One region of the Streptomyces sp. AM25 genome, then DNA from elsewhere that is predicted to be linked to it. Evidence: riboswitches for the same ligand, from Rfam matches in the RefSeq annotation. Region 1 holds a riboswitch; each other region holds the start of a gene.

Region 1 (7,839 bases):
ATGCCCTGTAATAAAGCACAGTTTGGCATATCGGGTAAATAGGTAGACTGCCCGGCATGAGGAGTTGCACCGGGTCCCAGAAGCGTGCTCGCACCCGGTGCGTCCTCGTGTCCGTACGCACTGTGTCCGTGATCGCAGCTCTCTGCATGCTTCTCCTCACGGCCGGTGCGCTGCGGCCGGAGGGCTGCCTCGGTACGAGAATCAGCACGGCAAGCAGCACGAGTGCCGAAACGGTGCCGGCGCACTCACCCGAGCACACGTCGTCCGGCAAGGGCACGAACTGCGAGCACCACAGGGGCTGGCCGCTGCCCGCCCTCTCGTACGACCCCGTTCCACCCATGCCGGTGTCGAGCGCGGATTCGCCGTCGGACCGGGGTGCGGCCGGTGCTGCGGGAATCCGCGGCCCGTCGCGAGCGGAGATCAGTTCGGTCGACCTTCACCGATTGCAGGTCCAACGGCTCTAGACCGGAATGTCGACTCCCCGGTATTCACGACGATTCCCCTTCACCATCCGCCGTGACCTGCTGCAGGCAGGCGTGGCGGGGACTAGGACATTCCATGGGACTCTCCTCTCGCCGTCGATTCCTGGCCGGCGCCGTGACCGTGGTCGGCGGCACGCTGGGGATCGCAGCGTGCGGATCGCGCAGTACGGCGGACGGCGCCAAGGCCGCCGCCGGGACGGCCTCGACGGCAAGCATCAAGATCACGCCGGCGGACGGCGCTGCCGACACGGGTGTCGCGGGTACGTCGGTGACCGCCGTCAAGGGCGAACTGACCGATGTCGCCGTCGTCGTGGCCGACAAGCAGACTCCCGTCAAGGGCTCTCTGTCGGCGGACAAGAAGACGTGGAAACCGGACGCCCCGCTCGAGCGTGCGACCACCTACAAGGTCACGGCAAAGGCGAAGGACGCCCAGGGGCGGGCCGTGACCGAACAGGCGACGTTCACCACCGTCTCCGCTGCCAAGAGCTTCATCGGCACCTTCACCCCTGAAGACGGCTCGAAGGTCGGCGTCGGCATGCCGGTGTCCATCACCTTCGACAAGCCCGTCAAGAACAAGAGAGCGGTCGGGTCCGCTCTGACGGTGAAGTGCAGCAGCGGCCAGCAGGTGGTCGGTCACTGGTTCAGCGACACCCGCATCGACTTCCGGCCCAAGGAGTACTGGGAGGCGGGTTCCACCGTGACGCTGCAACTCCGCCTGGCCGACGTCGAGGCGTCGTCCGGCATCACGGGGATCCAGGACAAGACCGTCTCGTTCACCATCGGCCGTTCGCAGGTCAGCACCGTCGACGTCGACACATGCACCATGACCGTGGTGCGCGACGGACAGACCGTCAAGACCATCCCCATCTCGGCCGGGAGCAACAAGAATCCCACCTACAACGGGCAGATGGTGATATCCGAGAAGCACAAGGAAACCCGCATGGACGGTTCCACCGTGGGCTTCGGAGGCGAGTACGACATCCCCGACGTCCCGCACGCCATGCGGCTGTCCACCTCCGGCACCTTCATCCACGGAAACTACTGGAGCAGCGGCGTCTTCGGCAGCAGCAACACCAGTCACGGCTGCATAGGCCTGTCGGACGTGAAGGGCGCCAACGACAGCAGCACGCCCGGTGCCTGGTTCTACGAGAACTCGCTCATCGGGGACGTCGTCATCGTGAAGAACTCCCCGGACAAGACCATAAGCCCCGACAACGGTCTCAACGCCTGGAACATGGACTGGAACGACTGGACCAAGGACAGCAACAACCAGTAAAGGAGCACGCGTTGCCGCCCCACACCGGTGGGGCGGCATTGTCCACCTTGGTCACCAGGAGTGTCCCAAAGGTGATATCCATGCGCCGCCCGACTCCCTAGGTTTGGCGGTGACAGATCCCACCCTTGCAGGATCGGAGCTGATGACGCCATGGCGACCGTACGCACCGCAGCCACCCGCTGGCACGGCAATCTCACCCAGGGCCGGGGAGTCGTCTCCCTCGATTCTTCCCGGATCGGCACGTACGACGTGACCTGGCCTGCACGTGCAGAACAGCCGGAGGGCACGACCAGCCCGGAGGAACTGATCGCCGCAGCCCATTCGTCCTGCTATTCCATGGCGTTCGCACACGAGGCGACCGAACGCGGCTACACCGTCATGAGGGTGGAGACCACGGCCGATGTGACCTTCGAGCCCGGCGCGGGAATAACCGGGATCTCCCTGACGGTCACCGCCTCCGTCCCGGAGCTGCCGAAGGACGAATTCGACGTCCTGGCCGAGCAGGTCAAGCGGAACTGTCCCGTCGGCCAGGCCCTGGCGGGGGTCGGGAACATCACCCTCGATGCCCGGCTGATATGAACGCCCGCGCCGTCACCGGCCCTTGGCGTTCGTATCGCACTTCGTCAGGTCGGTCTCGGCGAGGGGCTTGCCCTCGGGCGTCACATAGGTGACCCAGAGCACGACGTCCTCGGTGCCCTTGTTGAGCCCCTGGTGCACGTAGCCGCGGCCCTCGATCACCGATTCCCCGGCCTTGTACGTGTGGGTGCCGCCCGACTTCAGCTCATGGGTCAGCTCGCCCTGCTTCACCACGGCGACCAGGTTGCCGTAGTGACAGTGCCACCCCGTGCTCTCCCCCGGCGGAATGGTGATCTTGCGGAAGTTCACTTGCGCAGGGCCGTCCACCTCGACCTTCACCGGGTCGTCCTGCCGTCCTTGGGCGAGGTCCTCCACGACGACACCCTCCTTCGGCTGCCCGCCGGAAACCCGCCCGTCCGCGCTCGCCAATGAAGAACCCGTCATTCCCAGCGCAATCGCTCCTACGGCCGCCACACAAATCCGCCTGCTGCGCCAATTACGCATGACCGCTCCAATCCCTTGGATGCCTGATCGGGCTCCCAGGCTAGGAAGTGCCCGCCCATTGCGGCCATGTCCGAAAGTTGCATGCCGTGGCTACTTTTGGCGAAACTTTCGGCTGGGGAAAACCTCGGACTTCTCGACGTCGATTTATCCGGAACCGGGTGGACCGATCCGGCGCCTCGGCAATCCGTTCGGTGAGCCGTCGGCCGTGCGACCCCAGAAGGCCCGTCAGATGCGCGCTCCTCCTTGCCGGACGGCGAATTCACAGCCGCCGACACCCATGTGAGGGATGGACGAGCCAACATCCAGATGATCTGCTGTACGCAGAGCGTGTGCACGCAGGGACTCTGTGCCTCCTTTTCCCGGAGCTGTCACAGAATCACGAAGCGGCCCGGCTCTATGCCATCGTCATGCCTGTTGGCCACCGGGGAAGGAAGTACAGACGGAGTGGGTCGGTTCAGGATTCCTCGTGGTGTGGCTGCAGACGGCGAGTGGATGTCGTTTCTTCCGTCCTGTGTACGGCGTGCCGTCGCAGCGGGGCGCACTCGGGGCGGTTCGCTCAAAGATGTGGAGCACGTCGTTTTCCTGATGCAGGAGAACCGGTCGTTCGACCACTATTTCGGCACTCTCGGAGACGTACAGGGTTTTGACGACCCGAGTGTCCTCAAGCTGCCGAACGGCCGCAGTGTCTTCCACCAGCCGGACACGGCGAACCCCCAGGGGTATCTGCTGCCGTTCCGGCTGGATACGCACAGGACGAACGCTCAGGCCATCTCGTCGCCCAGCCACGCCTGGGAAGTACAGCACCAGGCCTGGAACGGCGGGAAGATGGACCAGTGGATGCCCGCCCACCGTGAGGCCGACAAGGCCAACGCGCCTTATGTGATGGGCTACTACACCCGCGCGGACCTTCCCTTCCATTTCGCGCTCGCCGAGGCATTCACGGTGTGCGACAACTACCACTGCTCGGTGATGGGGCCGACGTGGCCGAACCGGCTGTACTGGATGTCCGGCACCATCGACCCCGGCGGCACCCGGGGCGGCCCGGTGATCACGAACAACTACCCGCCGACGTTCTACCAGTGGACCACCTACGCCGAACGCCTGCAGGCAGCAGGAATCAGCTGGCAGGTCTACCAAGGGCAGGACAACGGGTCGTTCAGTGTCCTCAACGGGTTCAAGGCGTTCAGGGAAGCGCAGCCCGGGAGCCCGCTGTACGAGCGTGGTATGCGCAGGCTGCCGGACGGGGCCTTCGAAGACGACGCCCGTAACGACCAGTTGCCCGCTGTCTCCTGGATCATTCCCTCCACCGCCGCATCGGAGGAACCCGACGCCCTGCCGGCAGCAGGGGCGGATTTCATCGCGCAGAAGATCGAAGCGATCGCCTCGAACCCTCACGTGTGGGCCAAGACCGCACTCATCATCAGCTATGACGAGAACGGCGGCCTCTTCGACCATGTCCCCCCGCCCGTACCCCCGGCCGGTACACCGGACGAGTTCGTCGAAGGCCTGCCGATCGGCGGCGGCTTCCGCGTACCCGCTTTGATCATCTCGCCCTGGACAGTGGGCGGACGGGTTGCCGGCGAAGCCTTCGACCACACCTCCTGTCTGCGCTTCCTGGAACGCTGGACCGCAGCACACGGGACCGAGGTCGAAGAACCCAACATCAGCGCCTGGCGAAGGCGGACGTTCGGCGACCTCACCTCCGCCTTCGACTTCACCCGAACCGCCCGCACGCCGCCGCGGCTGCCCGCCGATACCGAGGAGCAGCTCGCCCGAGGAGCGACCAAGGCATCCCTCCTGCCCCGGCCCACATTCCCCACCACTCGTCAGAAGCTGCCCCATCAAGAACGCAAACGGGCCTCGAAGCGTACGCGCTGAAGCATGACGAATGAGTGCGCGCGGTCAGGCCACAACCCCCGCGGGGCCGCAACGCGAACCCTGCACCGGGTTCTCCAGCGACTGCTGCATGATGTCGACGGCCAGCGGGAGCATCAGGCGGGCGAGGAGGCCCGCACCGGCGGCGTCGGCCATGCCGTCGAGGACGGGACCGGCGTAGGCCAGAGCCCGGCGCAGGGCGGGGCGGAGCGAGTCGGAGGTGAAGTCGGGCAGGACGAAGCTGAGGGTGAGGCCGGTGGCGGCAGCGTTCGGCCACGTCAGTTGAATGCGCACAGCAGTCTCCGGGCAGGACGTACCCGGTCGCGGACGGACACGTGGAACCGCCGCGCAGCATGCCCGGGCAGTCTGTGGGCAGGAGACAGTGCGCGAAGGTCAGTTGATGCGTCGGCGACGGGTGGACGATGACGGGCGAGTTGAGCCGGAAACAGGCTCCGGACTATGCCAGGGACTCAAGCCCCTCACCTCCTCGCGGCCTGGGCACTCGCGGGTGCCGGACATGGGCCGAGGAGCCTCCGCGACGCGGGAAGGCACCTCTCTCGTCACGGCTTCAGCACTGCACGGCGTATTCCCGGCCGAGATTGGCCGGGCAGCCACTTGGGCGCACCCCTTAATCCGGAGTGAGCTGTCCTGACCCGGGGCGTCTCTCGACGTTCGGGGTCAGTGGCCTGTGTCCGCGCAGAAGCCTCACCCAACGAGGTGCTGCGTACATCGAGAATCACGAAAATCCACGGTCGCTGTCAAGGAACGTTTAGGAAAACAGGAGATGGCGCAGGTTAACGCCGGTGGACAGGTTCACGCCGGAACCGTGCCCTCATCCGGAACAGGAGATTTCATGAGCAAGAGCGCCGATTTACAGCCCTCGTCCTCGTCGCGCCCGGCCGGGCCGCTGGGGGCGGTGCTGTCGGTGATGGACCGCGTGCCCGGTGCCGGCCTGGTGAAGGGGGCTGCGAACGGGGCGTTGGACGTGGTCGGTTCGGTGTCTCCCCGGGCACGTCGGGCAGCGGTGTACACCGGCGTCGGCATCCTGGGCGCGGTGGGGCTCGTCGAGTGGCCGGTGGCGGCGGCGGGCGCCGCGGTGGTGTGGCTGACGCAGCCGAAGCCGCAGGACGGCGGCGCCGCGGCCGACTGACCGCCGGGCAGTAGCCGTCGGCTGCCCGGCCGTTCCGGGCACAGCATGTCTTCTCCGCACCGTGGCCACAAACCGGTGCGGACTTCTCATGAGAGTAGGACAGTGGTTCTGCGTTTGCTGGCCGGCTTACCCGTGGCCGGTCTTGGTTCGGCACTCAGCGCTCCGGCCCGGGCCGCGGGCCGTCTCGTCCCGTCGGCCGACGTACTCATATGCGGAGCGGCCGAGTTGGCGTCGGTCGGTGTGCGCGCCGCGGCAGGCGGGGCGGCCGAGGCATCGGCGACGGCCGTGCGTGTGGCCCGCGTGGCCCGTAACGCGCTGGTGCCCGGCGACGGTTGCTGGCGTGCGGGGAGCAGGCTCCAATTGCCCTTGCGCCCGCACCCCGAAGCCGCCCACGTGCCACGGCTGGAGGAGGCCGCGGAGAAGGTGGCGGCCGCGTTGCTGGAGCACCCCGAGGTGCTCCTCGCCTACTGGGACGGCGGTCTGTCCCGGCTGGTGGTGCAGGTGGCCGAGCAGGATGTGGTCGGTGCGGTCGAGCGCCGGACGGCGGAACTGGCCGCCCGGTACGGGCTGGAGCACTCCGACGAGACGGAGAAACCTTACTCTCCCCATCCCGCGAGCACCGCCGATGTGCGCGCTGCGGCCGTACTCCTGGCCTGTGATGCGGCGGGTGTCGCCACGGCGGTGGCGGCACAGGTGCTGCGGATGCAGAAGTCCCCGCGGCTGGTCACCGCGGCGGTGACGCTGCTGCGGGAGGACTCCCGGGTGCGTGGCGTGCTGCGCCGCCGGCTCGGCGCGAACGGGACCGACCTGGTGCTGGCCGCGGTCAATGCGGCCACGCACGGTCTGGGGCAGTCGCCGACGGCGCTCGTGCTGGACGGAGCCCTGCGGGCGGGCCAGTTGGCGGAGGCGCTGGCCCGGGCCGCCGCCTTCGACGCCGCTCACGACGACATCTGCGTCCCGGACCGGCCGAGCATGTCCGGAGCCGGGGCGTCCAGACCGCCGCTGCGGCCGACCCCGGGCGAGGAGTACGCGGACACCGCGGTCACCGGCAGCCTGGTGGGCGCGGCCGCGACGCTGGTGTTCACCCGCAGCCCGGCGGGGGCCGCGGAAGCGGTCCTGGCCGGATCGCCGAAGGCTGCGCGCTACGGCCCGGCGGCCTTCACCGCCGCCCTGGGCAGTGCGCTGGCTCAGGGCGGCATGCTGGTCCGCAGCGTCGAGCGGCTGCGTCAACTGGAGCTCGTGGACACCGTGGTCCTCCACCCCGGCGCCCTGCGCGGCGCACGGCGGACGGTCCTCGATGTCGATCCCGGCGCGTCGTCGTGGGACCACGACCGGCTCTGGCACGCGGCGACCGCGGCGCTGCACCGCGCCACCGAGGAGGTGGCAGGTGACGTCGACGAGCCTGTCGTGAGTCTGCGTTCGGCATCCGGCGACGAGCCTGCCGACTCCGGTCGGATGGTCGCGTCCGCGGGCGGGGAGGGCGTGGGCACCGTGCTGGTCGGGTGGGAGCTCGACCCGCTTGCCGAGGCGGTGCTGGACGCGGCCCGCCGGGCCGGCCTGAGCGTGGTGATGGTGGACGATCCTTCACTCGGCGAGTTCGCGTCGCTGGCGGACACCGTCGTCGCCCCCGAGCGGCCGTTGGCCGAGGTCGTGCGCGAACTGCAGGCGGACGGCAGGGTCGTGGTGACCGTCACGCGCATCGGCCGCGAGGACACCGGGGGCCACGAGGTGCTCGCGGGCCTGCTGGCCGGTGATCTCGCCGTGTCCGTCACCGACGAGCGCAGCGCCGTGGTCTGGGGTGCCGACGTCCTGGCGCTGAACGGGCTGGAGGGGGTGTGGCGGCTGCTGGCAGCCGCTCCCGCCGCACGGGCCGTCAGCCGCCGTTCCAGGACCCTGGCCCAGTCGGGTGCGGCGCTGTCCGGGCTCCTGGTGGTCACGGGAGGCTCGCCGGCCCGGCGCGTGCTCCTGCCGGCCGG
Region 2 (7,839 bases), on a different contig from region 1:
GAACTCCCGAGATCCCCACGGCCAGAACAACGGTGACGACGAGGCCGTACGGCGGGAGAAGAGGCCTGTGCGCATCAGCCGTATCTCCGGGAGTACCGGGATGCCGGCAGGCCCACGATGCTTGCGGGGCCATCACCGTTCCCGCAATCGAACAACTGCATCGCACGGTTGCGTGGAATTCGTTTCGCGCCGTGTGGCGTAAAGGATGCGCTCTTCGTGGGGTGCAATCCGTTGGCCGGGGCAGGCAGTTGTGGTACGGGCCGGTCCTCGGCGTGGCACAGGAATCTGGCTCCGATCGGCGTGCGGAAGGGCCTGAGCGCGGCTGAAACGATCCTGCCTTTCTCGGTTCCGATGCACCGCCCCGGGCGGTGCGGCACTCTCATGCCGCGGCTCAATGGGCTGCGCCGGGCTATGAGATGGGCAGCGGAGCTGAGGTGTTTTCTCTCGGCCACCGCTGTCGGACACGCGCGGCCATGGACGTCGTCCCGTCACGCTGCAGGCGGCTAGCCGTTGCCCGATCACAGGGAATCCACAACTTCTCTAATTTCATGGTGAGTTCTTGGGAGCGCGTTCACTTGCGCGTCGGCGCGAGTGAGGTAGCGTCCGCAGTGGCTGAAATAAGGCACCTCGTTCGGTGAGGCGTCTGTGCGGATATAGGCCACTGACCCGACGACGTCGAGAGACGCCCAGGATCAGGACAGGTCTCCTCGGCTTAAGGGGTGACCCCAAGTGGCTTCCCGCCCGTCGGGTGGGGATACGCCGTGCAGTGCCGAAGCTCTTACGTGGAGGGTGCCGTCCAGGGAAGGCCGGCTTCCCCGTGCTCCGGGGTGGTCGGCGGGTGCTGGATTGGGGGTGGTCAGGGTGAGTCCTGACGGTGATAGGTGGTGTCGCTCTCGTTCCGGGCGCACCACGGTGCTCTTCTGAGCCCGCTTATTGCGTGTAACGCACGTGCACATGGCGTGAATTCGGCATTCCGATAGGCATCGGTCTATCCGTGCTCCGGTCCGGCTGTCGTCCGCCGTGTCGTCACGCGCATTTCGCCTGCCTTCATACGGCGGCATTTCGCCACGTCTTCATACGGGTCTGCCCGAGTGCGCCCGTTCGCAGTTCTGGGAGGTAGTGACATGTACTACGGCACCGTGCGTCCGGACCCCGGGCCGGATCCTGGAAGGGAGCAGAGTGCTGCCCCGGGCAACACGGCTGTCCTGGACAGTGCCCACACCGGGGACATCGTCGGTGCGCTGGGCACGATCGGCCGGCACGACACCGGCCGGCGGGGCTCCTGGGGGCAACGGCTGCGGACCCTGCTGGTGATCATGGGGCCGGGGCTGATCGTGATGGTCGGTGACAACGACGCGGGCGGCGTGGCGACGTACGCCCAGGCCGGCCAGAACTACGGCATGAAGCTGATGTGGACGCTGGTGCTGCTGATTCCGGTGCTCTATGTCAACCAGGAGATGGTGGTCCGGCTGGGTGCGGTCTCCGGGGTCGGGCACGCGCGGCTGATCTTCGAGCGGTTCGGGAAGTTCTGGGGCTCGTTCAGTGTCGGCGATCTGTTCCTGGTCAACGCGCTGACGATCGTGACGGAGTTCATCGGAGTCTCACAGGCGCTCGGCTACTTCGGGATACCGAACTACGTTGCGGTGCCGCTGGCCGCGGTGCTGCTGTTCGCCGTGGTGGCCGGCGGGTCCTTCCGGCGCTGGGAGAGGTTCCTCTTCCTCCTCATCGCGGTGAACGTGGTGATGTTCCCCATGGCGCTCATGGCCCACCCCAAGGCCGGCACGACCGCGCAGGGGCTCATCCCGCAGTTCCCGGGCGGGCTCGACTCGACACTCCTGCTGGTCATCGTCGCCATCGTCGGCACCACGGTGGCCCCCTGGCAGCTGTTCTTCCAGCAGTCCAACGTGGTCGACAAACGGATCACCCCGCGCTGGATCCGCTACGAGCGCGCCGACCTGTGGATCGGCATCGCCGTCGTCATGGCCGGAGCAGTGGCGATCATGGCGACATCGGCTTTCGTGTTCCACGGCACCGATCTGGCGGGGCAGTTCAGTGATGCCGCGGGGGTGGCGGACGGGCTGCGCAAGCACGGCGGACCGGCGCTGGGCGCCCTGTTCGCGACCGTGCTGCTGGACGCCGCCCTCATCGGCGCCAACGCCGTGGGACTTGCCACCACCTACTCCCTCGGAGACACCTTCAAAAGGCGGCACTCACTGCACTGGAAGATCTCCGAGGCACCGCTGTTCTATATCGGCTACGCATTCCTGATCGGCATCGCCGCCACCATCACCCTCGTCTCCGACGACCACATCCAGGGCCTGATCACCCAGGGAGTACAGGCCCTGGCAGGGGTGCTGCTCCCCTCGGCGACCGTCTTCCTGGTCCTGCTCTGCAACGACCGCCCCGTGCTGGGCCCCTGGGTGAACAGCGTCCGGCAGAACGTCGTCGCGGGTGTCATCGTCTGGTGCCTGGTACTGCTGTCGCTGGCGCTGACCGCGGCCACGTTCTTCCCCGGCCTGACCACCACGCAACTGGAGACCGGCTTCGCCGCCGGGACTGCCCTCGGCCTCGTCGGCGGAACCCTCGTCGCCCTGCGCTCACGCCAGGCCTCCCGAATCGCCGCAGCAGAAGCTGCCGCACGGCTCCGCGCGGCGGAGCGAGGCGGGATGGTCGTCACCACGCCGCTCGAACGCTTCCGGGTCTTGATGGAGACCGATCGGATGCTCTGGCGCACGCCTGACCTGTCCACCCTCCAACGCCCGAAGTTCTCACCGCTGCGCAAGGCAGGCCTGATCACCCTGCGTGGCTACCTGGTCGTGGCGGTCGTCCTGGTCATCGTCAGGATCGCCCAACTGGCTACCGGGAACTGATAGTTCCGTCGGGCGCGAGGTGCGGTCGCGAACGGCCGTCGTTGCCCCTGCTGCACCGTGTGGCGACGGGTGGAGGCTCCCGAGGCCAAGATGTCGCCTCAGGAGCCTCCGCCCGGGTTACTGCCGGGCGGCTGCTCCTTCATGGCGCCTGGGACGGAGATGCTGGGCCTGGCGGTCCCGCTGCCGTGGAAGGGGCTGGCAAGTGGTGTGCGGACGCTAGCTCTCCTGGCTGACAGCCTTGTCGTACAGGGACTTGATGGCGTCGTTGAAGTAGGGGCTGTAGGAGGTGTCATCGGTGTCGCCGCCGGTCTGGTAGCCACCGATGACACCGATGACCTGGCCGGTGTGGGTATTGCTGTCGAAGTGGGCGAGCCAGGGGCTCCCGCTGGTCCCGCTGCTGTAGCCGGTGCAGTCCACTTTCATCTGGTCCGGCTGGAACTGCACCGTCTTGTTGGCACACGAGATGGGGTCCTGCCCACTGTCCGGATAGCCCGTGATCTGCACCCGGTTGCCGTAGCCGGCGTTGTAGCCGAAGCGGTTGGCGCCCAGCACCTCGGCGATCCGCTTGCCGTTGAGCTTGTCGGTGACGACGAACCCCACGTCATAGTCCGGGTCGGACGACTGCATCCAGTGATCGTCGACGACCATCTTCCCGACCGTCCAAATCCCGTTGGGCGTCTGGCCGTCACGGTAGCCGGGGACGAATGCCAGGTCCGTCTTGTAGCCGCCGCCCTTCCCCGCGTGGAGGCAGTGTGCCGCAGTGATCACCACGGACTTGCCGGGACTGTCCACGACACTCCCGGTGCAGAAGTGGTCACCGCTGCCGTCGTGGCTGAACACCGCGCCCACCCGGGCGTTGGACGCGGTCGGCGGAGGGGTGTGCGAGACGCCCGGCTGATGACGGAAGGGCCGAGCGCTGCGCATGCGGTGGACGGTCCAGCCATTCGCGCGCCCCGACGCGCTCGCGGCCGCTGAGGACGAGGGCCGTGTGGAGCCTAGGCTGTTGTGATCCGGTGTGTCATCAGAGGCACAACCTGATACAGCGGCCAGCGCGGCGAGCATGGCGAGTGTCATTGCAGACCTGTAGCGCATGGCCGGATGCTAGGGCACATACCGCTTGGCTCAGGGGTGCTTGGCCACAACTACTTCTGTTCCCAGGGGAATTGCAGGTGTTCAACGTGGCGCCGGGGGAGGGGTGGCGGCGCGTTCCTGTGCCGGCGCGCCAGGTCGGCGAGGAGATATCAGGGGCGGAGGCAAGGTGCTGTGCCTGCAGGTGACTTGGGTCAAGGTGGCATTGATACGCAGGACGGGGGCGGTTCGGTACCGTCTTACCGTGAGGGAATCCGCCCGTGCCGCTGGTTCGGCGCGGGCGGATTCGTCATGCTGTGCGGGCGTTGCCGGCGCCGGCGTTGTAGGGGTGCGGGCGGCGGACGGTGCGGCCTGCGGTGGCGTCGTCGTACAGGTCCTGCGCGTCCTTGCCGTAGAGGGGCGAGTAGCTGATGCTGTCGTCGTTGGCGTCGTTCCCGCCGCCGTTGTAGCCGCCCACGTTCCCGATGACCTTTCCGGTCCGTGTGGCGGGGTTGTAGCCGGTGATCCACGGGCCTCCGGAGACGCCTCCGTAGAAGCCTCCGCACGTCATCTGCATCTGCCGGAAGCCCGGCAGCCGGCTGGTGGTGACGTCGCAGTGCACCGCCTTGTGGCCCCGGTTGACCGTGGAGGAGCCGGGATATCCGATCACCGTGACGCGGTTGTCGTAGCCCGGGGTCCGGGTGAACGTCAGAGCCCCGACGGCGGCTTCGGCCGTCCTGTGCTTGCCGTTCGCGGCGACCTGGACGAAGGCCAGGTCCAGGTCCGATGCTGCTTGTTTGGTGTTGGTCCGGTACCGCGGATCCACGAAGATGCGGGTCACCGGGTAGATCCCGTAGGGCTGCGCGGCGGAGGAGGAGCCGAAACGGTAGTCGGGCACGAAGATCGCGTGCTTGGCGCGCGTGAGGCCGATGGCGCAGTGCCCGGCCGTCAGGACGAGACCGTGACCGCTGCTGTGCACCACGCTGCCCGTGCAGTACGTGGCCCCGCGGCCGAGTGGACTGCCGTCGAAGAAGAAGGTTCCCACCATGGGTAACCCCTCGAAGTGCTGGGCCATGCGGGGAGCCGCATGAGTGCGGGCAGGTTGCCAGGCAGCGGGCGACGGGGCCTTGGCCAGGCGAAGAATGCCCGCCAGGCCGAGAGGGGCCGCGTTGGCCATGCGCTGGGCTGTCCAGTACGTCTCCTCCTCGCGCATCCGCGCGGGGCCCGGCGGGGGCAGGGAATCCAACAGGCCGGAGGACAGCCGGGTTTCCTCACGAACCGCTTGCACAACGCTGACGCCTGCATCCTGCCCGGCGGATGCCGGCGTCAATGGACCCCAGCCGACACCGAGCGCATCCGCGCACAGCGCGAGTGCCACACCTATCAGCCATCTTGCTCGTACGGGCACTGAACCTCCTTGGGCAGGGCCTCCGCCGCAACGGGCCTTTGTCGGCCTTCCGTTGGGCGAACTGACGATATGCTCAACGCCTTTTGGTGCGGCATGGACACGAAGGATGCCTCCCAACGGCTGCCTGCCCCGCTGAGCAGCTACCGGCCGAATCCTCGCCCGGTGTCGCGCTCACCACCGGAGCCAGAGCCCGACGGGACATCGTTCTGCCCCCGGGCCCCGGGGTGGTGCGCCCTGCCCGGGAGCACGCCCTCTCCCGAAGCTCATGCTCCGGATCTACGGTTGCCCGCATGCCCACGAGACCCCGGCGTCGCGCAGCGATCTTCGTCATCGATCATGACCGGATCGAGGACGGCTACGAGGAAGCGTTCAGTCTGCCGGTCGCCGAAATCCTGGAGAAGGCCGGGTTCACCGCCGGCTGCTACATCGAACAGGCCGACACCCGGGTGCAGGTGAAGAACCTGGACGTCCTGGGCTTCGACCTGATCATCACGCTCGGCCGCGTGGGGGCACGGCCGGGCGACATCGTGCCGGAGGGCATGACGCTCCTGGAGGACTGCCGGCCTGTGCCGGGCATCGCCGAGGCGGTGAGGGCCTACGGGCGGGCCCACAGCGTGATGGCGCTGGCCACCTCGCGCGGCACCAGCTGCCTCGCCGGTGACAGGCTGGTCATCAACCTGCCGCTCCTCGACATGGACACCGCACGCGGCCTCGTCACCGAACTCCTGCCCCTCATCGAGTACATCCTCGACGAGGCATCCCGGTCCTCCTAGCGCGGCGCCGGGGTGCGGCAGGTCTCGTCCGCCGGTACGGCCATAGCGGGCACCGGCCGATACGGCGACCGACGGGTGAGGAGCAGCACGGCGGCGCCCAGGAGGAATCCGTAGACGGTCACCAGCCCGTGCCCGTTCTCCTGGGCCAGCCACATCGCCAGCCCGGCCGCGGGCGCGCCGGCTGCCAGTAGCCGGCGCTTGGTGTCGGTGCTGGTCAGCAGAAGGCCCGCTGCGAGGGTGGCGGCCAGGAAGTACGTTGCACCGGAGCTGCCGGCGAAGTTGCGCGGGTCGGTACTGCGGGCGCTCTCGCCGAACAGCTCGTCGATCCGCTGGGGCAGCAGAATGCCCCCGGCGAACAGCGCCAGCATCAGCGGGCCGCGCCAGAACCACTGCGCCAGCGCGGCGGTCGCCGCCAGAGTGGCGATGTTCCAGACCGCCCCGAAGAACCCGCCGTTCTGCATGAACACCGACGTCACCACACGCCACCAGCCGCTCTTGCGCGGATCGCTGTCGAGCGCATCCATCGCCCCGGACCAGCACATCTGCAGCACCACCGCGCCGACCGCGACCATGGTGAGCCCGGCTGCCGCCCAGGGCACCGGCCGGAGGCGCACAGTGTCCTCACCGACCAGAGCCAGACCCGCTTTGAACATCAGCACCATCAGTGCCGCCGTCGTCAGATTGAACAATATGGCGCCCACGCGCGAAATCCCCCGTCAATCACCGTCGTTCCAAGTCGCGAGCACAATAGCCCAGGTGTCGAAGGGTCCTTGGCGGATGCCTGGTGCCTCTTGGCCGGGAGACGTTCCCGGGCCCGCTCTCGATGGAGAACCACCCCTTGCGTACCCATCAATCCACCGATCCCGCCAGTAAGACGCCAGGGCGTCAGCCGTCAGACATAGGTGACGGACACGGCGGCAGCCGTCTGGACGTCGAACGCGCATGGAACGAACTGCCTGTTCCGAGACCTTGGTGAACAAAGTGGCTGCGTCATGGCAGACAGGAGCCGACAACGGCCCTGCCCATCGTGCGGAGTGGTGTGGGCCGGGGTGATCAGAATTCCCGGCCCACCCGTCGGCGTGGCCCGTACCACTGCGTTGTCCGGGGGGATGGGCCGTGAGATACAGGCGCAACGGCAGCATTGTCCCGGGCCTTGAAGGCTCCGGGGCTGAGGATGCTGCACCACCAGCGGATGGGATCGTAGCCTCTCCTGAGCACAGGGATAACCGGGTTGCCGAGACTGCTTACCAGTAATGGGGTCGGGTCGGCTTGCGTTTGCTGCCGTGACGCAGACGCGCAGACGCCGGGCGCTCACGCCTTGCGGCAAGATGCCTCGTCAAACCCCTGTGTGCCCCCGTGGCGGCCCGTCATCACGGTGTTATGGGGTGAATCGGCCGGAAGGCAAGCCGTGCTCAGCGAACAGACCCTGGACGGGGACTGCCCTCCCGCTACGAGTTACCGCGCGTTGTCGGCTGCGAGGGCGCGCAGCGTACACCGGCAACATCTGTCCCGGCAGTTGATGCCGCACTCATAGAGCGCGTCATTTACATCACACGGCGCGAAGCGGCATCTCGCGCAACCGTGCGAAGGGTTTGTTCGATTGTGTGAGCCCGACGGTCCCGCAACCATCATGTGCCTGCCGACTGCGTAAGTGGCCCGGAGCAAGGGCCCGTAGCGCAACAACCCATAGCTCCCAGCCTTTCGGCTCGCGGCCTGGCAC
Region 3 (7,839 bases), on a different contig from region 1:
TGGTGACTACCGAGCCCGGGTTGAACAGAACGACGTCTCCGTCGTGCGGCCACCATCCGCCGTCACAATAGCGATGGCGGAGTTCCTTCCACCCGGTGCCGAGGTGCTTGCGGCGGAGCCATCCGAAGACCTGACGCCAGACGATCATGCGCAGGTATTGGAAGGCCCGGGCGGACACCCCGGGGCGGAAGTAGGCGGTCCAGCCCCGCAGCACCTGGTTGAGCTTGCGCAGCAGGACTGCCAGCGGCAGGCTGACGTTCATCCGGCAGAGCGCCTTCGTCTTGGCCTTGATGGACCGAAGTGCCTTCTTGGCCGGGTAGTTGTAGACGTACTGCCGGTCGGTTCCTCGCTTCTGGTGGCGTTGGATGCGCCAGCCGAGGAAGTCGAGGCCCTCGTCGATGTGCGTGATCAGTGTCTTCTCCTCCGAGAGCCGCAGGCCGACGGTGGAGAGGACTTCCGCCACTTCTGGAAGCAGTGCCTCGGTGTGGGCTCGGGTGCCCGACACCAGAATGACGAAGTCGTCCGCGTACCGGATCAACCGGTAGTTGGGCAGCCCCTTCTGGCGTCGTGTCCACCGTTGCTTCGTCGTGGACTGCGCCCCGCCAGGTGCCTTGACGAAGTGCTCGTCCAGGACCGAGAGGGCCACATTGCTCAGCAGGGGCGAAAGAATCCCGCCTTGTGGGGCAATGCCGCGTAGTTAAGCCACTTGGCAATCTGTTTCCACATTTTCACAGCGACACGCCGGGGCTTGTTGTGGACAGTCAACCTGCACCGGTCCTGCTCTTTCGCTGTCGCCGCGAACCTGGTTATGTTCCTCGTTCATGGGTGGGATTCGGGATGAAGAAGCAGTCTCTGGTGGGCGTCTGACGGACCGGGTGAGTATCGGGCTTCTGACGCGTCTGGTGGACCGGGACCTGGTGGATGAGGTCCTCGCGGAGACGGGGCGGACGGAGAAGAGGTCCCGTCTGCTGCCTGCACGTGTCGTCGTCTATTACGTGATGGCCATGTGCCTGTTCTTCAGCGAGTCGTACGAGGAAGTAACCCGTCTCCTCGTCAACGGCCTGCGGTTCATGGGGACATGGCGGAAGGAATGGACGGTTCCCACGTCCAGCGCGGTGTCCCAGGCGCGCCGGCGTCTGGGACCTGAACCGCTGAAAGCGCTGTTCGAGCGGGTAGCGCTGCCGTGTGCCCAGCGCGGTACGCAAGGGGCGTGGCTGGGAAATCGGCGGCTGATGGCCATCGACGGTTTTGTGCTGGACCTCCCCGATACACCTGCGAATGATGCGGAGTTCGGGCGTTCCGGCGGGGAGAAGAATCCTGCCCCGTTTCCGCAGGTGAAGATTGTCGGGCTGGGGGAATGCGGCACGCATGCCGTTGTCGCTGCGCGTATGGGGCCCTGGCGGACGGATGAAGGGAAACTCGCCCGGGATCTCGTGGCGGATTTCGAGCCGGGCATGCTGATCACCGCCGACCGGGGGTTTTATGCCTACCGACTGTGGGAGGCAGCTGCGGCCACGGGGGCGGATCTTCTGTGGCGGATGCCCGACGGACCTCATCTGCCGGTAGTCCGGCCGCTCAAAGACGGGTCGTACGAGTCGTTTCTGCTGGACCCGGGAGTACGCCGTCGGCGCGCGGTCCAGCGTCACCGAGGGGCAACACACATCGAGGAGCCCTCCGGCATTCCGGTCCGGGTCGTCGAGTACGAAGTGACCAACCATGAAGGCAAAGGAGAAATCTTCTGCCTGATCACCACCATCATAGACCCGGACGACGCCAGTGCAGCCGAGCTCGCGGCGGCGTATGCCGAACGCTGGGAATTCGAATCCGGCCTCGACGAGATCAAAACCCACCAGCGCGGCCGCGGTGCCGTACTGCGCTCGAAGTCCCCGGATATGATCGAGCAGGAGATCTGGGCGCTCCTGCTGACCCACTACGCAGTCCGGCACCTGATGTGCGAAGCAGCCGACCAGGCCGACATCGACCCCGACAGGCTGTCTTTCATCCGCTCACTGCGCATCATCCGCCGTCAGATCACTGACCAGGCGGGCTTTCCCCCCTCACCGTCTCACGAAAGCTCTTGAAGCAGCCTTCACGGAAATCCTGGAGAGACCCAACCCACGCCGACGCCACCGCACCAGCCCACGAGCCGTCAAACGCATCCACGTCCACGCCTACAGGAAGAAGAAGCGCACCGAAACCACAGTCCACCACCCTGACCCACCAAGCATCAAAATCTTCGCCGTTTCTTAACTACGCGGCATTGCCCTGCCGATCAACACGTCCAGCTGATGCGGGCTCAAACCGGCAGCACGGTGGAACGGCATCGGCCCCCCGAACGAGCGCGTGGGAGTCGGCACTTCACACGCTACACCGGAGGGACCGATCCCGTGTTCAGCGATCACCATCCAGCAACATCACAGACTTCTGAATGACCTTCCAGCCGTCCCCTCTGACCTGCCTATTCCACCCCCGCAGGACAGGCTGAAAGGCCTTCAGCCAGACAGGCATAGAACTCCGTCCGAAAGCGGGACAGTTCCCCAAATGCATCCCGCGGGACGCCCCGCTACAGCAGACTCATCGTTACGGCCTTCGCGCTGATCAAACGCCTCTGTGACGGAGCACATGATCAGGCGGAGGCCGCTCCCACGTCCGGCAAACAGCGGATCCCAGCCCTAACAATCCTTACACTCGAGGACCTTGGTAAATCCCGGCACCTCGGGGACTGCGAAGAGGGGGAACGGTGGGGTGTCGTCTCGGCTCTTTTTCAGGCTGTCCTTGAGTTCTGTGGCGGTGAAGGAGTGGGGCGACGCGTCGTGGGTCATGGAGGACTTCAGTTTATCGAAATCCTTGGAGAATTGACTGAGGGATGTCCGGCTTATGCAGTTGTCGTAGGTCATGCGGCCGAGGCTACTGCCGTCGTTGGCGTTTTTGCAGGAGGCTTCGCGCAGGGCACTGAGGATTGCCTCTTTGTTCTGGTCCATGAATTCGACGGAGAAGTGGGTGAAGTTGTCCGGCTTGTGCAGGCCCTCGGCCACTGCGCTGCCGACGACGTCGAGGAGGTCGTTGCTGTCGCGGCTGAGGGTTTTCCTCAGGCCGTCGCGCAATTTCTTCTTCGCCATGAGGGCCTCGTGTTCGACCTTTGCTACTTCCTGCTTGCTCAGGCGGCGCCGGGCGCTGTCGAGCTGTGCGTCGATCAGGGCCTCACCCTGTGCGGCGCTGGCGGCGAAGTGCATCTGGACGGCAGCCCAAATGCCCTGGGTCTTGGGGTCGTTGACGGCCCTCTTCATAGCCTCGGGGCCGAAGTTCTTCCATGCTTTGTCGCGTTCGGAGCGGATGTGGTCGTCGATGGAGATCTTTCCGCTGCCGAAGGCGGCGCGGCTGATGATGCTGATGACGAGGGCGACCACGCTGGCGAGGATGCCAGCGTGCAGGGGCATAGACTTGAGTTTGGCCAGGCGGTTGATGCCGTCTGCGGTGAGGTTGGCGATGGCCTCGCCGATCTTCTTCGGGTCGTGTGCCAGGCATGCCTTGACCAGGTCTTCGAAGTGCCCTGCCTCGGCCACCTTATTGACCACGGCAGTCCTCAGAGCACCCAGCAGCCCCTGGTCGACGTAGGCTGTCGCGACGTCGTTGAACTTCCTCATACGCTCGGCGTAGTAAAGTCCCTTATTCTTGTCCTTCAGGTCCACCTCCTTGGCGCTGGTATCGGCCTTAAAACTCTTTACGATCTTGTCGAGATCCTTGACATCCTTGAACGCCGGACTCAGATAGGGCTTGCCGTCCCGCCGCGCCGCCTCGTAATCGTCCGTGGTCTCCTTGCCCTGCCCGATCTTCTCCAGGTTTTCCCGGGCCTCCTTCAGGAACTCCTCGAACGTGGCCGGAGAATGTATCTGCTGTGCGGCGGCTGCTTGGCCTGCGGGGGCGGCCACCCACAGCACCGGGGCTGCGAGGAGCGTAGACAAAGTTATACTGATCGGGTATTTGGACCGGGCAAAACGCTTCACGGCTGTCCTTCCGGATCATTTGGAGGGTTTGCGGTATTCGAAACAGGCGGGGTGTTGCCACAGCCAACGACCTTGGGGGCGCACGGCCTGCCAGCCCCGGAACTACGGGAGGCAAGTCGGCTGACCACGACGCAACACGCTCGCTTCGGGGCCTGCCCCTGTCCACCGGCTTGGCAGTCGACCCCTCAACGCCATCCATCGCCCCTGCGCCGGCCTCCCGTAACTCCCCGATGGAGTGCGGGGCAGGCAGTTGCAGGTGTGGCGAGCGTGTTAATGCGCGCCGGGGGCGGGCGAGGTCATGTGTGTACGGGGGCCACTGTGGCTCGGACTACTGCAGGTGCAGCCCATGTCTCTCACCTTCTTCCGGCCGGAGCGTGCGGGCGCTGGACGACACGGCAAGGAGCGCACCGGCCTGTCGGCCGGTTCACCCCAACTCGTCAGAGCTTTGGCACTGCACGACGTGATCCCCTGGGCTGGGGAAGCCACTTGGGGTCACCCCTTGGGCCGGGGAGGCCTGTCCTGACCCTGGGCGTCTCTCGACGTCGTGGGGTCAGTGGCCTGTGTCCGCACAGACGCCCACCGAACGAGGTGCCTTCTTCAAACCTCCACGAGCATAAGCCTGATTAAGTCGGACATTAAGGTTATTTGTGCACCCGTGGATACGCTTGACGAAACCTTGACCGTCAGGGGCCGGGACACAGTCCGTTGGTCCCGCACGCCCGGGCCGCCCTACGTCCCGGGCGCGCGAGACTGCCGCCTCGCCGAGACGCGTCACGGATGGAATCTCCCTGGCTCGAGCGATTGAGGGTGGGCTTGATTCGGTTTGACGGACATCCGAGATCAGGGGCATCACCCCGGAAGGATGTCCACTATGGAGAGCATGGGGAAGAAGAAGCCGCGTCCTCGCCGCTCGTTCACGCCGGTTCAAGGCCGAGATCGTCGAGCTGTGCCAGCGCGGTGACCGCTCGGTCGGGCAGATCGCCAAGGACTTCGACCTGACGGAGACTGCCGTGCGGCTGTGGTTCCACCAGGCCGAGACCGACGCTGGCCTGCGGGGCGGGAGGCGTCGCACAGACGGAGGGAAGCCCCGCCCGGCGCCTCGCGGGAAGCGTACGGACGGGGCAGTGTGCGGTGCTACACGGGCGGAAGCGCATCCGGGTCAATGACTGCCGTACCCGCCTGATGCTGGCCTCTGCACGGGGGCGTCTGCTTGCAGAAGAATCCACGCCCACGGCAGGCCATGCACGCGTGGGACGCCATCAGCTCTCCGGCGTCGCCGGACTGGTTCACGAACAGAGTGGCAGTCCGGTACGTGCCTGCGCCCCTGCATCCCTTACAGAAGTGGTGCGGGCCGGGGCAGGGGGCGTCAGTCATGACCGGGTGTCGCTGTCGACCGAGCCGGAGCCGCCGCATGTGCCGCATTGCTGGTCTTCGTACTCGGGGCCGCCGGGGTTGTCTTCCATGTTGTGATGGCGCTGAACCTGAACGGTGCCGCTGCCGTTGCACGTGCTGCACTGAGTGGCCATCTTGCGAACCTCGCATCCATGTTGATGATGGTGCTCTTACGGTCCGTGCCTGTCCCCCGTTCGCTGATGGCTCCCCCTTTCTGCGTAGGTGGTCTGTGCACCCGCCCGGCCGCTGGACCTCACATCTGACGACCGGGCGGGCGTCTGATGCCTGCCCTTCTGCCGGGGAGATAGGACCCACGGCGCGGGGAGGGTGCGCCATGGCGTCGGCAGAGGGGCAGGGGTCTAGGGCGTGTATCGAATGTGCTGGTCACAGCCACTCGTTGATGGCTGCGATGGTCAGTGTGGCCTCGTAGCGAACGGCGAGTTTGTCGTATCTCGTGGCGACCGCGCGGTGCCTTTTGAGGCGGTTGATGCCGCACTCGACGGAGTGCCTCTGCTTGTAGGTCTCGCTGTCGAAGGCCGGCGGGCGGCCTCCGGCGGAGCCGCGTTTCCGGCGGTTGCGGATCTGGTCGGTCTTCTCCGGGATCGTGCAGCGGATACCGCGTCTGCGCAGGTAGGCGCGGTTCGCGCGGGAGCCGTAGGCCTTGTCGCCGAGCACGCGGTCGGGGCGGGTGCGGGGGCGACCGCCGTCCGGCCGGGCGACGCGGATGCGCCCGAGGACGGCCTGGAACTGCGCGCAGTCGCCCCACTGGCCCGGCGTGACGAGCAGTGCCAGTGGCTTCTGGCCCTGCTCGCAGGCGAGGTGGGTCTTGGTGGTCAGGCCGCCGCGCGACCGGCCGAGCCCGTGGTGCTCGGGTTCGGACTCGACACCGCCCGGAGGCTCTTTCTGCAGGGCCCCTTTTTCCGGGCCCCGGCGGCATGCTGGTGGGCCCGGGCGACCGTGGAGTCCACCGAGACGTCCCAGGTGATCAGGCCCTTCGCATCCGCGTCGGCCTGGAGGTCCGCCAGGATCCGCTTCCACGTACCGTCGCGCTGCCAGCGGCGGAACAGGTCGTACACCCGGCCCCACGGTCCGTACCGCCCGGGCACGTCCCGCCACGGCACACCAGTGCGGGTACGGAACCGTATCCCGTCGATGAGCTGGCGTTTCGTCCATATCGGCGGCCTCCCCGGCTTCTTCCCGACCGGCAGCAACAGCTCCAGCTTCACCCACCGAGCATCAGTCAAATCACCACGACCCATCCGAAAAGGATCGCAGACCATGATCGACTTCCGAAACGCGCCCTAGCTCGTGCGGGACGTCGACCGTGGCAGCATACGGAACCAACAGAGCCCCTCGGTCGGCCGCGTGATGAGTGAGATCACCACGCCAACGACGAGGGGCTCTGCCATGTCACCCCACCTGACCTGCCTGTTTCACCCACGCGGAACAGGATGAAAAGGGTTCACTGAACCGTTTTCACCCTGTCTCTGCGGAGTGAAAGTGCAGGTCAGCGAGGTGGGGTGACAAGACGAGGCTCCTGGTCGTTGCGCTGGTGTTCTCTACGCACCCACGCCTCGTCCGAGGAGCCTCGCTTGGTCCCGTATCGTGCCACGGTCGACGTCCCTCACGAGCCGGTCGAGCACGTCTCGTGGCTCGTCCATGCCCGAAGGTGTGAACTTCGCACGCGTTGGCGCAAGTTGGGCTGCTCCAGGCAGGCTCTGCTGGCGCTGCTGCTGGCGCTGGTGCACCTGCGCAAGAACGAGACGCTGCCCGCTCTCGCGGCCGGTTTCGGTGTCTCGACCACGACCGCGTGGCGGTATGTCGGCGAGACCCTCGAGGTGCTGGCCTCCTGGGCACCCGGCCTGCACGAGTCCCTCGTCGGGCCGGGCGAAGGGGACTTCGTCATCGTCGACGGCACGCTCATCCCCATCGACCGCATCGCCGCAGACCAGCCGCACTGCAGCTGGAAGCACAAGCAGCACGGGATGAACGTGCAGGTCATCGCCCGCCCGGACGGCACACCGCTGTGGTTCTCCCGCGCGACGCCGGGCCACACGCACGATCCGACCGCGGCCCGGGCCCACGGCATCGTCCAGGCCTGCCTCACCCGACAGATCCTCGTGCTCGCGGACCGGGCCTACCACGGCGCCGGCCCAACCGTCCGCACCCCGTACCACCACCACCGCGAACAACCCGAGCACTACCAGCAGTTCAACCGCGACCACGCCCGGCTCCGGGCACCCGGCAAACGCGCCTTCGCCCTACTCAAATCCTGGCGGCTGCTCCGACGGGCACGGTGTTCCACCCGCCGCATCGACACAGCAGTCCAAGCCGTCCACACCCTGATGACCTACACATATTCAGAATGAAAACAGTTCACTGAACCTCAACAACCAAGATCAGCCGTTGATTGGACAGACCCGGACGGAACAACCCGGGCATG
Region 4 (7,839 bases), on a different contig from region 1:
GAGCGCATCACCCCGCCGACGACCGCCGCGAGGCCGAGCATCGCCCAGAAGCCGGGGGCGACCGGCGGGAAGGCCATGCCCTCCCAGGCCCCCAGCGCCCCGCCGATCATGAAGACGGGCGCGAGCACCCCGCCCGAGGTGCCGGAGCCCAGGGAGAGCGCCCAGATCGCGGTCTTGACGACGAGCACGCCGAGGATGAGGGAGAGCGTGGCCCGGCCGGCGAGCAGTTGGCGGATCACGTCGTACCCCACGCCGAGCGCACGCGGTTCGACGAGGCCTCCGGCGCCGATGGCCAGGCCGCCGATCGCGGGCCACCACATCCAGTGGAACGGCAGCCTGGCGAAGGCGTCCTCGGCGCGGTAGACCAGCCAGGTCACGGCGACGGCCAGGGCGCCGCCGGTCAGCCCGCTGACCACGGCGAGCAGGTCGGCCAGCGGGGTCAGGCGGAGCGTGGAGCCGGCGAAGGGGAAGAGCGGGGCGGTCCCGAGGAGGAAGCCGCGGACGACGGTCGCCACGGCGACGGAGGCGACGACCGGCACGAAGCTCCGCGGCCGCCATTCGAAGAGCAGCAGTTCGACCGCCAACAGCACGGCGGCCATCGGCGAGTTGAAGGTGGCGGCCATGCCGGCGGCGGCCCCGGCCACGAGCAGCGTCTTGCGCTCGGCGGCGGTCAGGTGCCGCACCTGGGCGAGCAGGGAGCCGATGGCGCCGCCGGTCATGATGATCGGCCCCTCGGCGCCGAACGGGCCGCCGGTGCCGATGCTGACGGCGGCGGAGACCGGCTTGAGCAGGGCCAGGCGCGGGGCGACGACGCTGCCGCGGGTCAGGATCGCCTCGATGGCCTCGGGCATGCCGTGCCCGCGTATCTTCTCCGAGCCGTACCGCGCCATCACCCCGATGAGCAGCCCGCCCAGCACGGGGGCGGCCAGCACGAGCCACCAGGCGGGGTGCGCCTGGGCCGGGGCGGTGAGCGAGGTGTCGGCGCGCTGCCGGAAGACGAGGTTGGTGATCAGGCCGATCAGCCGCAGGAGAGCCAGTGCGGCCACCGCCCCGGCCGCCCCGATCGGGAGGGCCCAGGCCGTGATCAGCAGCATTCGTGGACGAACGGTGAAGTCGCCGAGCCGCAGTCCGCGGCGCTTGTCATACAGTCCGGTCGCAGACATGGCCGGAGTATTGCACCGGGCAATACTTCGATCTTCGAAATCCCGGGGAGTTTGCACGCCAGGGATTACCGGTGCGCGTGTGGGTGAACCGGGGCCCCGGAAGGGGCGCGGGGAACTGCGCGACCAGCCACCGACGGCCCGCAGCCGACGCAGCGTCCCAAGGGTCCGGGGTGAAGTCCCGGGGGCATCGACTGCGGGTGCGTCGTGGCGGCTCGCGCCCGCGCGGCGGAGCCGTACATGTGAACAGCCCCGCGCCCCTGACGGGGCGCCCTCACTCCCGGAACGTACGCCGATACGTACCCGGCGAAACGCCAAGCGCAGCGTGCAGGTGCTGCCGCAGGGACACGTCCGTGCCGAAGCCCGCGCGCTCGGCGATCCGGCTCACCGGCAGGTCGCTGCTCTCCAGCAGGTGCCGGGCCAGGTCGACGCGCTGCTGGACGATCCACTGCCCGGGGCTCAGGCCCACCTCGGCCCGGAAGCGCCGGGTGAACGTGCGGCGGCTCATGCCCGCGTGCCGGGCCAGGTCGTCCAGGCCGAGCGGCTCGTGCAGCCGGTCGAGGGCCCATGCGCGGGTCGGGGACGTCCCGGCGTCCGGGCTCTGCGGCACGGGCCGTTCCACGTACTGCGCCTGCCCTCCCTCGCGCTGCGGGGGGACGACGCAGTACCGGGCCACCTGGTTGGCGACGCCGCTGCCGTGGTCGCGCCGGATCACGTGCAGGAGCAGGTCGATGCCCGACGCGGCGCCGGCCGAGGTCAGCACCCGGCCCGCGCCCGCGAAGAGGACGTCGGGCGCGAGCCGCACCCGCGGGTACAGCTGCCGGAAGCGGGCGGTGTGGCGCCAGTGCGTGGCCGCGGGGCTGTCGTCGAGGAGACCTGCCGCGGCCAGGACGAAGGTGGCGACGCAGATGCCCACGATCCGGGTCTCCGGCCCGATCAGCGCGAGGGCCGCGGCGGTGCGCGGCGGCAGGTCGTCCGGGCCGGTGACGCGGACGAACTTCTCCGAGGCGGGGATCACCACGGTGTCCGCCTCCGCCAGCACCGACGCGTCGTGCCCGACGGCGATGGTGAAGTCCGCCTCGGTGCGGACCGGCCGGCCGTCCACGGAGCAGGTGACCACCTCGTAGAGCGGCTGCCCGTCCGGCCCGGTGGCCGTTCCGAAGAACCGGGACGCCAGGCTGAGCTCGAACGGAATGACCCCGTCCAGGGCCAGGACCACTACACGATGCATGGCCCGATTCTTGCACACCATGACCTTCGGGCCACTGTTTTCGCAGGTGGTGTTACCCGCACTCTGGGGACATGACCACGATGAGAGCAATGAGCCAGAACACCTACGGCGGCCCCGAGGCCGTGCGCGAGACCGTCGTCGAGAAGCCGGTGCCCGGCCCCTCCCAGGTGCTCGTCCGCGTCCGCGCGGCGGGGATGAACCCGACCGACTGGAAGCACCGCCAGGGCCGCGGCTTCCTCGACCGCCTCCCGATGGTGCTCGGCTGGGACGTCTCCGGCGTCGTCGAGGCCGTCGGCATGGGCGTCACGCTGCACGAGGCCGGCGACGAGGTGTTCGGCATGCTGCCCTACCCGCACGGGGTGGGCTCCTTCGCCGAGTACGTGGTCGTTCCGGCCCGGGCGCTGGTGCGCAAGCCGGCGAACGTCGACCACGTGCAGGCGGGCGCGCTCCCGCTCGCCGCCCTGACCGCCTGGCAGGCCCTGGTGGACACCGCGGACGTCCGCCCCGGGCAGCGCGTGCTGATCCACGCCGCGGCGGGCGGGGTCGGCCACCTCGCCGTGCAGATCGCCAAGGAGCGCGGCGCGTACGTGATCGGCACGGCCAGCGCGCCCAAGCACGCGCTGCTGCGCGAGCTCGGCGTCGACGAGCCGATCGACTACCGGACCGAGGACTTCACCGCGATCGGCCCGGTGGACGTGGTCCTCGACACCATCGGCGGCGAGACGGCCGCCCGTTCCCTCAAGACCCTCAAGCCCGGCGGCCAGTTGGTGTCCATCGCCCTCACCTCGCTCCCCGAGGACATCGACGCGCAGGCCGCCGCCCTGGGCGTCCGGGTCCGCCCGCTCCTCGTCGAGGCCGACCAGGCGGGCATGCAGGCCATCGCCGACCGGGCCGCCGACGGCCGGCTCCGGGCCGTGGTCGAGGCCGCGTTCCCGCTCGACCAGGCCGCCAAGGGGCACGAGTTGGGCGACACGGGCCGGGTCGCCGGCAAGGTCGTGCTCACCGTCGCATAAGCGGACAGACGGGCGATACGGGCCGCTCCTTCCCCCGGGGAGCGGCCCGCATTCTTGGCCACAGGGTCAAGCTTGTGTCAAGTAGTTGCGTTCATGCGCAAGTAAGGGGCTATGCTTCTGAGCGTTCGAAAAGCATCAGGCACCTCGTTCGGTGAGGCGTCTTCACGGACACAGGCCACTGACCCCACGACGTCGAGAGACGCCCAGGGTCAGGACAGGTCTCCCCGGCCTAAGGGGTGACCCCAAGTGGCTGCCCCGCCCTGCGGGGAATACGCCGTGGAGTGCCAAAGCTCTGACGAGTTGGGGTGAACCGGTCATGGAACCGGTCCGCTCCTTGCCGTGTCGTCCGGCGCCCGCGTGCGCCCCGGCCGGGAGGAGGCGAGAGACATGGATGGCTGCAGTTGCAGTAGTCCGGGCCACAGTCGGCCCCGTATCCGCACGTCCTCGCTGACCTCCGGTACGCGGTAACAACCTTTCCTGCGCGCACTTCTGCGCCCTGCACTGCCACCCGTACGGCCAACTGCCGTGCCGGGGTGCTGTGCTGCGCGCTCGCAGGGAGGATCGCTGCTGCGTGCCCCGCTACCTCCCCCATCGGGGGCAAGGGAGGCCCGTCATGACCGACACGATCATCAACCCCACGCCGGCACCGGCGCCGCGCGCCGCCGTTCTCGACGACGCGCACGTCGGTGACATCCGTGGTGCCCTCGGCACCATCAAGCTCGACGACACCGCTCCTCGCAAGGGGCTTTCCGCCAAGCTCAAGACGCTCCTCGCGATTGTCGGCCCCGGCCTGATCGTGATGGTCGGCGACAACGACGCCGGCGCTTTCGACACCTACGGCAACGCCGGTCAGAACTACGGCACCAGCCTGCTGTGGACGCTGCTGCTGCTCGTCCCCGTCCTCTACGTCAACCAGGAGATGGTGCTGCGCCTCGGCGCCGTCACCGGCGTCGGCCACGCGCGGCTGATCCTGGAGCGGTTCGGCAAGTTCTGGGGCGCGTTCTCCGTCATCGACCTGTTTCTGCTCAACGCCCTGACGATCGTTACCGAGTTCATCGGTGTCACACTTGCCGTCGGCTACCTCGGACTGCCCAAGACGGTGAGCGTGCTGGTGGCGGCGGCCGTCGTGATCGCGGCCGCGACCACCGGCTCGTTCCGGCGCTTCGAGCGCACCGCCATCGTGCTGTGCGCGGGCTCGCTGCTGCTCATCCCGATCTACTTCATGATCCACCCGAGCACCGGGACCATGGCCCACGACTTCGTCGTCCCGGGCATGCCGCACGACTCCAAGCTCGCGGACGTCATGCTGCTGATCATCGCGATCGTCGGCACCACCGTCGCCCCCTGGCAGCTGTTCTTCCAGCAGTCGTACGTCATCGACAAGCGCATCACCCCGCGCTTCATGAAGTACGAGAAGGTCGACCTGTGGATCGGCATCATCGTCGTGATCGTCGGCGCCGCCGCCATGATCGGCTTCACCGCCGCCACGTTCATGGGCACCAAGGACTTCGGCAACTTCACCGACGCGGCCGGCATCGCCAAGGGCCTGGAGGACCACGCGGGCAAGCTCGCCGGTGTCCTGTTCGCCATCGCCCTGCTCGACGCCTCGATCATCGGCGCCTCCGCCGTCTCGCTGTCCACCGCCTACGCCCTCGGTGACGTGCTCGGCCTCAAGCACTCCCTGCACCGCGGGGTGCGCGGCGCCAAGGGCTTCTACGCGATCTTCGCCGGCGTCATCCTGGCGGCCGCGGTCATCGTGATCATCCCCGGCTCGCCGCTCGGCCTGATCACCACCGGCGTGCAGACCCTGGCCGGCGTGCTGCTGCCCTCCGCCACGGTCTTCCTGCTGCTGCTCTGCAACGACAAGGCCGTCCTCGGCCCCTGGGTCAACGGCCGCTGGACCAACGCCTTCACGTCCCTGGTCGTCGCCGTCCTGGTCGTGCTGTCCATCATCCTGACCGCCGCGGTGGCCTTCCCCGACATCACCTCCGGCGCGATCCTCGACATCATGGCCGTCTGCGGCGTCGCCGGCATCCTGGCCATCGGCTACGCCGAGGTCCGCCGCCGCAGGAAGGGCTGGGCCCTCGCCGCCCCCATCGACCGCACGGGCAAGGAGAGCTGGCGGATGCCTCCGCTGGAGGAACTCCCCACGCCCGTCATGTCCACCGGCCGCAAGATCGGCATGTCCGCCCTGCGCGCCTACCTGGTCGTGGCCATGGTCCTGGTGATCATCCACGTCGTCCAGCTCGCCATGGGCCACGGTCACTGACAGACGTCCCCGGGGCGGCGTGTCCTCCCCAGTTCCGCCGCCCCGGGGGCCGCTTCGCTCCGCTGGAGGCCGTCCGGCGACTGCGGGCCGGTCCAGCCGGTCGCGCCCACGCGGCGGAGCCGCTGGGGGCACCTCCTGGGGCCACCCCCAGCGGTAGCTGGGGGAGGTGGCCGGAGTAGCTGCCCCGCGCCCCTCCGGGGCGCGACATCTGCCCTGCGCCTCTGACGGGGCGCGACAAAAGTCCGTCAGGAGCAGACATGTCCCTGCGTTACCCGCGCATCATCCGTACCCACCAGGAACGCTCCGCCCCAGTGGCCGTCGAGCCCAAGGTCCGGAAGCCGCAGCTGCCGCACCGGCTGGGCGGGCTGACCGTCGACCCCGAAGCACGCATCGCGACCGCGGATGAGCGGGAACTCCCGCTCACCTTCATGGAGTTCGAGCTCCTGTCCCACCTCGTCGCCAACCCCCGGCGCGTCCACACCCGCCGCCAGCTGCTGACCGTCATCTGGGGGCCGGGCAACTCGAGCGGCGCCCGCACCATCGACGTCCACGTCGCCCGGCTGCGCCGCAAGCTCGGCCCCGACTACCAGGCCCTGATCAAGACCGTGCGACAGGTCGGCTACGCGCTCGACCCGTCGAAGATCCAGGAGGTGTGCCACCATGCGACTCCTTGACCGTCCCCTGTTCCGTCGCCCCGCCCCTCCGCCGCCCGCCGCACCGACCCACGGCACGATCAGCGCCCGGTGCGAGCGCCGCGTCGAGGGCAAGGTCCGGGCCCTGTGCGTGCTCGCCTTCGCGGGGACCGGGGTGCGCCTGAACAGCCTGCACATCATCGAGCCGGACGACAGCGTCACCGTCGTCGTCCGCATCAGCCTCACCCTGTCCGGCCCGGCCGGCGTCGCCCTGGAGCGGCTGGTCGGCCAGCTGTCCCACGAGCCCGGCGTGCGCGACCTGCACTGGCGGCTGCACTAGCCGGCGAACCGAGCAACGATGGGAGGAGAGGCCGAGGAGGTGGTGGTCCGGCATGAAGGTGCCCCGCCTGCACGCCGGTGAGGGTGCGGGGGCCCTGGCGGCCCTGGTGGCGGGCCTGCTGCTCGTCGTCGGGATCAACGCGGCCCTGGCCGGCGACCGGCCGTTCGCCACCGCCGCCTGGACGGCCTCCGGAGCCGTCGCCCTCGCCCTGGCCGCGGGCGTCCTGCACAGCCGCCGCCGCTCCGTCGCGCGCGCGGCGGGGACACCGCTGCCGGAGCGGGTGGACGACGACTGGTTCACCGGACCGACCTTCGAGGGCTTCCCCGCGGAGGCCGTCCGGCCCCTGCTGGAGCGGCCCGGTTCCCCGAGCCGCAGCGAGGTGTGCACCGCGTGGGTGCTCGCCACGCACGGCCACGACGCCGGCTGGATCACGGACCACCTGGATCTTCCCCCGGAGGTGGCCCGGGTGCTCGTGGCGGCCGCTCTACAGCGGGACTGACGGGCCGGCTCTCCGGGCGGGAGAGCCGGCCCGTCGGCGTCCCGTTTGCATACAGATGCGAATCTCGGCAAACTGCCCGATGCCCGACGGCCACCCGCCGTGCACTGCCTTTTCTCGACGCGGCGGGACCGATGCCGGATCATCGGTACACAGGCCGCCGTGTGCTGGGGGTTGTCCCGATGTCCTTCCCGTCGCGATCCGCCGCCTCGCGGGCGTCCCTGCCCTCGCGGGTGGCCGGGCGGTTCTCCCGCCTGTCGTGGGTGGACGCGGTCGTGGCCGCCGCGGTGCTGGTGGGCCTGTACCTGATGCTGAGGGTGGGCAAGGGGGCGACCGTCTCCTTCGACCCGGCGAACGTCGCCAGGGTGGACACCGACCCCGCGAAGCTGCCGTACTACGCGGCGCGGAGCCTGCTGCGGATGTTCACCGCCCTGGCCGCATCCGTCGCCTTCACCCTGGTCTACGGCTACGCGGCCGCCCGCAGCAGGCGACTGGAGCGGATCCTCGTCCCCGCCCTGGACATCCTGCAGTCCGTCCCCGTGCTCGGCTTCCTCTCGGTCGCGGTGACGGGCTTCCTCTCGCTGTTCCCCGGCTCGATGCTCGGCCTCGAATGCGCCTCCATCTTCGCGATCTTCACGTCGCAGGCGTGGAACATGACGTTCGGCTTCTACCACTCGCTCATCACCCTGCCCCACGAA

Evidence for each region. Region 1 has a riboswitch for magnesium ahead of ACLHRZ_RS17840 (hypothetical protein). Riboswitches for the same ligand answer to the same signal wherever they lie in the genome.
Region 2: another riboswitch for magnesium. It lies ahead of ACLHRZ_RS19050 (NRAMP family divalent metal transporter); the one in region 1 lies ahead of ACLHRZ_RS17840 (hypothetical protein).
Region 3: another riboswitch for magnesium. It lies ahead of ACLHRZ_RS35670 (hypothetical protein); the one in region 1 lies ahead of ACLHRZ_RS17840 (hypothetical protein).
Region 4: another riboswitch for magnesium. It lies ahead of ACLHRZ_RS13250 (NRAMP family divalent metal transporter); the one in region 1 lies ahead of ACLHRZ_RS17840 (hypothetical protein).

The regions. Positions count from the first base shown of each region.
Region 1 is NZ_JBKIWN010000012.1:93,564-101,402, reverse strand. It holds gene ACLHRZ_RS17860 (L,D-transpeptidase) at 559-1,758, shown strand; gene ACLHRZ_RS17855 (OsmC family peroxiredoxin) at 1,909-2,337, shown strand; gene ACLHRZ_RS17850 (cupin domain-containing protein) at 2,350-2,778, opposite strand; gene ACLHRZ_RS17845 (alkaline phosphatase family protein) at 3,331-4,716, shown strand; gene ACLHRZ_RS17840 (hypothetical protein) at 4,741-5,007, opposite strand; M-box (ykoK) riboswitch at 5,259-5,437, opposite strand; gene ACLHRZ_RS17835 (hypothetical protein) at 5,567-5,863, shown strand; gene ACLHRZ_RS17830 (cation-translocating P-type ATPase) at 5,909-7,839, shown strand, end outside.
Region 2 is NZ_JBKIWN010000013.1:163,338-171,176, reverse strand. It holds M-box (ykoK) riboswitch at 620-796, shown strand; gene ACLHRZ_RS19050 (NRAMP family divalent metal transporter) at 1,125-2,870, shown strand; gene ACLHRZ_RS19045 (trypsin-like serine peptidase) at 3,087-3,794, opposite strand; gene ACLHRZ_RS19040 (trypsin-like serine peptidase) at 4,249-5,346, opposite strand; gene ACLHRZ_RS19035 (hypothetical protein) at 5,637-6,119, shown strand; gene ACLHRZ_RS19030 (hypothetical protein) at 6,116-6,820, opposite strand.
Region 3 is NZ_JBKIWN010000067.1:210-8,048, forward strand. It holds gene ACLHRZ_RS35660 (group II intron maturase-specific domain-containing protein) at 1-688, opposite strand, end outside; gene ACLHRZ_RS35665 (IS4 family transposase) at 822-2,081, shown strand; gene ACLHRZ_RS35670 (hypothetical protein) at 2,673-4,004, opposite strand; M-box (ykoK) riboswitch at 4,426-4,599, opposite strand; one part of gene ACLHRZ_RS35675 (IS5 family transposase) at 5,781-6,280, opposite strand; one part of gene ACLHRZ_RS35675 (IS5 family transposase) at 6,280-6,655, opposite strand; gene ACLHRZ_RS35680 (transposase family protein) at 6,989-7,765, shown strand.
Region 4 is NZ_JBKIWN010000009.1:125,212-133,050, forward strand. It holds gene ACLHRZ_RS13235 (chloride channel protein) at 1-1,163, opposite strand, end outside; gene ACLHRZ_RS13240 (GlxA family transcriptional regulator) at 1,435-2,391, opposite strand; gene ACLHRZ_RS13245 (NADP-dependent oxidoreductase) at 2,472-3,404, shown strand; M-box (ykoK) riboswitch at 3,541-3,716, shown strand; gene ACLHRZ_RS13250 (NRAMP family divalent metal transporter) at 4,018-5,673, shown strand; gene ACLHRZ_RS13255 (winged helix-turn-helix domain-containing protein) at 5,931-6,347, shown strand; gene ACLHRZ_RS13260 (hypothetical protein) at 6,334-6,645, shown strand; gene ACLHRZ_RS13265 (hypothetical protein) at 6,698-7,144, shown strand; gene ACLHRZ_RS13270 (ABC transporter permease) at 7,324-7,839, shown strand, end outside.